DNA from 2 places in the Pseudocitrobacter corydidari genome. Region 1 is predicted to be linked to the other one. Evidence: predicted binding sites of a transcription regulator. Region 1 holds the regulator's gene; the other holds the start of a gene.
The links. Region 1 encodes Fur, which represses iron uptake genes when iron is present. Its sites were predicted from a motif close to ATAATAATGAGAACNACTATCAA; they were not measured.
Positions count from the first base shown of each region.

Region 2: a site for Fur is predicted at 1,432-1,454, ahead of G163CM_RS08870 (TonB-dependent receptor domain-containing protein). Genes of this name have one in related genera too.

Region 1 is NZ_CP087880.1:2,325,465-2,327,934, reverse strand. Features, by position in the region: gene G163CM_RS10830 (HAD family hydrolase) at 1-336, opposite strand, end outside; gene G163CM_RS10825 (LysR family transcriptional regulator) at 444-1,310, shown strand; gene fur (ferric iron uptake transcriptional regulator) at 1,364-1,816, opposite strand; gene fldA (flavodoxin FldA) at 2,099-2,470, opposite strand, start outside.
Region 2 is NZ_CP087880.1:1,901,059-1,903,528, forward strand. Features, by position in the region: gene G163CM_RS08870 (TonB-dependent receptor domain-containing protein) at 1-1,295, opposite strand, end outside; gene G163CM_RS08875 (LysR family transcriptional regulator) at 1,769-2,470, opposite strand, start outside.

The DNA.
Region 1 (2,470 bases):
GCTGGTGACGATACCGATGGTGATCCCTGCATGGTGTAGGGCTGTAATAAACTCGGCAACGCCCTTAATGGGATCGTAATCTGCATTATTTTCTGCATCGATAATGTACTGCTGAACGAACGCCTGATCTTGCAGGGAAAGATCGTTGAATAATGCGTGAATCGTATGTGGCCCCGGCTGACCATGAATGTGCCGGGCAATATCCGCATCGCTGATATCCCGGTTATAAAGCTTGCCTGCCTCCCTCCATGCCTTTTCAATCACGAGGTTAGAATCGATCAACACGCCATCCATATCAAAAAGGACAGCAGTCAGTACGGGCATCGCTTGAGTCATTTTTCCCCCTGTATCTTCTGAAAACATCCTGTGACTTTTTATGGATAATCGGTTGAAACAGAGGCTATGTATAATGCTATTTTTTCGCGCAGGGATAAAAAACGGGAATGGAAAATCGCCGACTACAGGCATTTGTTACGCTCGCGGAGCAGGGGAGTTACCATGCCGCTGCAGATGCGTTGTGTATCACTCAGCCTGCGTTAAGCAAACAGATCCAGGCGTTGGAGCACGATTTGAATTTGGTGCTTTTTACCCGCGGACGTCATGGCGCAACGTTGACACCTCAGGGGAAATTGTTCTATCCCGAGGCGTGCGAATTTCTGGTGCGTTACCGCGAATTGCGGAAATTTGCCGGGGATATCAAACGGGGGGCGACAGCCAAACTCGCCCTCGGGTTTGGGCTATCGACATATTCTCTTACGCCGCAATGGATTAATACTTTTCAGGCGCGTTTTCCTGATGTCACCGTCTCGCTCAACAACATTCCTTCAAGTGTGCAGTGCCGAATGCTGCTCGAAGGAGCGCTGCATATTGGTTTCTTGCGGCTGCCCGTTCTGCCGCCTCTGTCACATTTTGTGATTAAACAGGAGCGTCTGGTGCTTGCCGTTCCCGCGAATGCGTCTGTAAAAGAAGGGTTACATCATCTTGTTGAACACTATCCGTTATTACGACTGAGTACGCACGCCGCGCCGTGTCTGGCTGAGCAGGTTCGCATCATCCTCGCCGAGCAGTTTCCCGATGTGCATGCGGTATCCGTTTCCGACGATATGCATTCTTTACTGGCGCTGATCGGTGGCGGTAACGGTATTGCCTTTTTGCCTGAGAGCATCTGTAACGTTCTGCCCGCCGGGGTAAAAATGGTCGAACTGGCTAATGTCAAAGTGGGGTGGGAAATTGCGATGGCCTGGGATCCTACGCGAGAGCATGAAGGACGGGACAATTTTCTGCGGATGGTGATGGAAATGAAGCCATAGACCACCATAAAAAAACCAGCCCGTAAGCTGGTTTTGTCATTTCAGTGTGAAAATTACTTCTCTACGCCATCGTGCGCGTGTTCATCTTCGCGGCAGTCGCCCTCAGCACAGTGACCATACAGGTACAGGCTGTGGTTGGTTAAGCGGATACCGTGTTTCGCGGCAATTTCACGCTGACGAGCTTCGATGGAATCATCGCTGAATTCGATAACCTTGCCGCAGTCGAGGCAAATCAGGTGATCGTGATGGTGTTGTTGAGTCAGTTCGAAAACGGACTTGCCACCTTCAAAATTATGGCGCGTGACAATGCCCGCGTCATCAAACTGGTTCAGAACGCGGTAGACGGTAGCCAGACCAATCTCTTCACCCATGTCGATCAGGCGTTTGTATAAGTCTTCCGCGCTGACATGGTGATTGTCTGGTTCCTGAAGCACTTCCAGGATCTTTAACCGGGGAAGTGTGACTTTCAGGCCAGCCTTCTTTAATGCGGTATTGTTGTCAGTCATGCGGAATCTGTCCTGTTGCTAAACGATTGACTTCCAAACGCGGAAGTAACACAGAGAGTGCACCGAGTGTAATGCGTCTCATTATAGAATGACGCCTTCTAAATGAAAACAGCAAGACCTGGGCGAATAAAGATTTCGAAAACGAGGCTTGACCAGCAAACTCGCTAAATTCAGAAGATATTGTACAGATTTACGCTCAAAAGTTAAAAAATTGTAGCTATTATTTTGATTGCTTCTACCTATTAATGCGGCGCGATTTAAAAAATCACGCCGCATTAAGAATCAGGCGTTTTTGATCTCTTCCAGATGCAGCTCTTCAGAAATCTGTTTTACCCATTTTTCTACACGTTCAGCGGTCAGTTCCGGCTGGCGGTCTTCATCGATAGCCAGACCTACGAAGTGATCGTCATCAGCCAGCCCTTTAGACGCTTCAAAGTGGTAACCGGCTGTTGGCCAGTGGCCGACGATGGTCGCACCGCGCGGTTCAATGATGTCGCGGATAGTGCCCAGCGCATCACAGAAGTATTCCGCATAGTCTTCCTGGTCGCCGCAGCCGAACAGTGCAACCAGTTTCCCATTGAAATCAACTTCTTCCAGCGTCGGGAAGAAATCGTCCCAGTCGCACTGGGCTTCACCGTAGTACCAGGTAGGAAT
Region 2 (2,470 bases), 420 kb from region 1:
AGCTGCTGTTCCAGCGCAAATCCATATTCCGCTTTAAAATCCCCCACCACCGGCAGCGCCGGGAAGAGTGACGTGTTGCTGGCATTGATACCAATACGGCGGTCGCGTAGCGAGTTCCAGTATTGATCACCTGCCGTACCGTACCCCAGGAATCCATTATGCTGTTCAGTCTGTAACTCAGTGTAGAAAAATGTCGACTTCAGGTTGAGCCAGTTGTAGGTGGGCGATTTGTAGTTATGGGTGGCACTAAACGTATCGAGAATGGCAGTACCTAATGTCCACTGCGGCTGGGTATCATCACCATTCACCGTTTGGCTTTTGGTCAGATAGGCCGAAAGGATCTCTCCTGCCTTCTGGTGATGATGGCGGTACGTCAGCAATAACTTGTTATCAGGCGAGAAATCAGCCGATATTTTAGCAAGGAAAGAGGCATTTTCACTGCTTGTATTGGCTACTTCCTGGCCCGGGCGAGTGACCTGGTCAAACTGATTTCCTTTGTCATAACGAGCGGCGTTATTTTTTCCGGCAAAATAGTTACCCGTACTACGTTCGGTGTAGGCCAGCAATACGCTGCCATAGTCATTTTTTCCCGCCATCGCCAGCGAATAAAAGCCATTACGGAAATGTGTTGCTTTTTGTTCTCGCTGCAAATGATAGTTTAGCTGTTCCGATGAATTACCAAACTCATGCGGCATTCTGTTATTGTTATACGTTCCAAGATTAAAATTAATCCCGAAGCTATCACCCTGTGGAATAACATCGTTGGCATTTATTGTGCGTAATTCCACACGCCCGCCCGTCGCTCCGGCAGTATCAGCGCCAATTACCGGGCCTTTATCGACTTGCACGCTGCGAACTAAATCCATATCGATATAAGTACGATCAGAGCTCCCCTGATAACCGCGCTCAGTCATGGTTGACTGTACGGAATCATCAATTACAACAGGCACACGACCATTACCTTGCATTCCGCGGATACCTGGATCCAGCGCCCCCGCCTCGTTGGCCGGGTTATTCATTTGCACGCCCGTCATATCATTGAAGATATCGGAGTTACGTGTCCCACGGTATCGCTCTACTTCATCTTTACCTAAGTAGGTGGAAGATACCGGAGAGCGATAACTTTCAATTAACGCGTCGCTATCCTCATCATAGCTACTGGTACCTAAAACGTTAATTTCTCCGAGCGAGAAGTTTTCATTATCGGCAGCGCTATCAGCACCTTTTCCTGTGAGTGGGAAACACAATGCTAATAAGACGAGCGTATTTAACCGAAGATGCGCCTTTCTTTTCATGAAAATAATTACCCTGCTATCAAATAATCCCTGAACACCCACATTTGATTTTTAAAAAATTAATAATTAAGCAATAGGACTCCATCAGCATAAAATGCTGATAAAATACATGTTTATAGTATATAAGATCGAGTTAATGATAATGAGATCTATTATCAATTGCAAGAAAGTTGTTATGCGCTATAAGCGACGAGTTAAAAAATCCGCTAACACTCATCATTTTCTTTTACGTAACTTGCAGAATTACAAATAGATTATTTTATTTGGGCATCTAAAATCTTGCAGGAATTACGGGCAAACAATATGGATAACCGATGGCAGGAACGCATCGCGCATTGAGTGTGCTTGCTGGCCGCACTATGTGACGTTAAAGATGGTTATAACAGGCGAATGGATCCCGTAAGATCACGTAGTCGTTAGCGACCTTCAATGCGTCAGAGCCGTTTTCAAGACGAGTAATATAGTCCGATATCTTATTCAGACTGCCAGTAAAGCGGGGAACCGAACACGTCAATGTAGTAATCGATAATTGCCCGAACGTTTAGTGGAGGATGGCGGGCATTCGGATAGATTGCCGCGATGTGCTGCGGCTCCGTTTTTATCGACGTGTCCAGTTCCGGCAGCAGCCCGACAAGCTCGCCGCTCTTCAGCCGGTCGCCAATCAGCCAGTCAGGAAACAGCACAATCCCCATTCCGCCGAGTGCGGCAATCAGCAGCGATTCCGCATTATTGGATGACATCAGGGGCGAGACGGGATAGTGCACCCACTCCTCTGAGTGCCTGCGCAACAGCCAGCGGTTTGGCCCTGAAGAGCCGCGATAGACCAGGCATTTATGACGTGCGAGCTCTTCAGGTGATTCAGGCATACCGTGCTGGCGAATGTAATCCGCTGACGCGGCAAGATGATAGAACTGTGGGCCAAACACACGCGCATGAAATGAGGAATCCGTCAGCGTGCCAATCCGGAAAATCACGTCAGCCGGATCCCGGTGCGGATCGATATAATCATCAGTCAGCGTAAGCTCAATGCTGAGCCTCGGATATCGCTCCGTCAGGCCGGGCAACGCAGGTGCTACATGGCGCTGTCCAAAGAACACAGGAGCGTTTATGCGGACCAACCCGGAAGGCTCAAGCGTTCTCTCGTTGAGTTCCCGCCGCGCCTCCTCCAGGCTGCC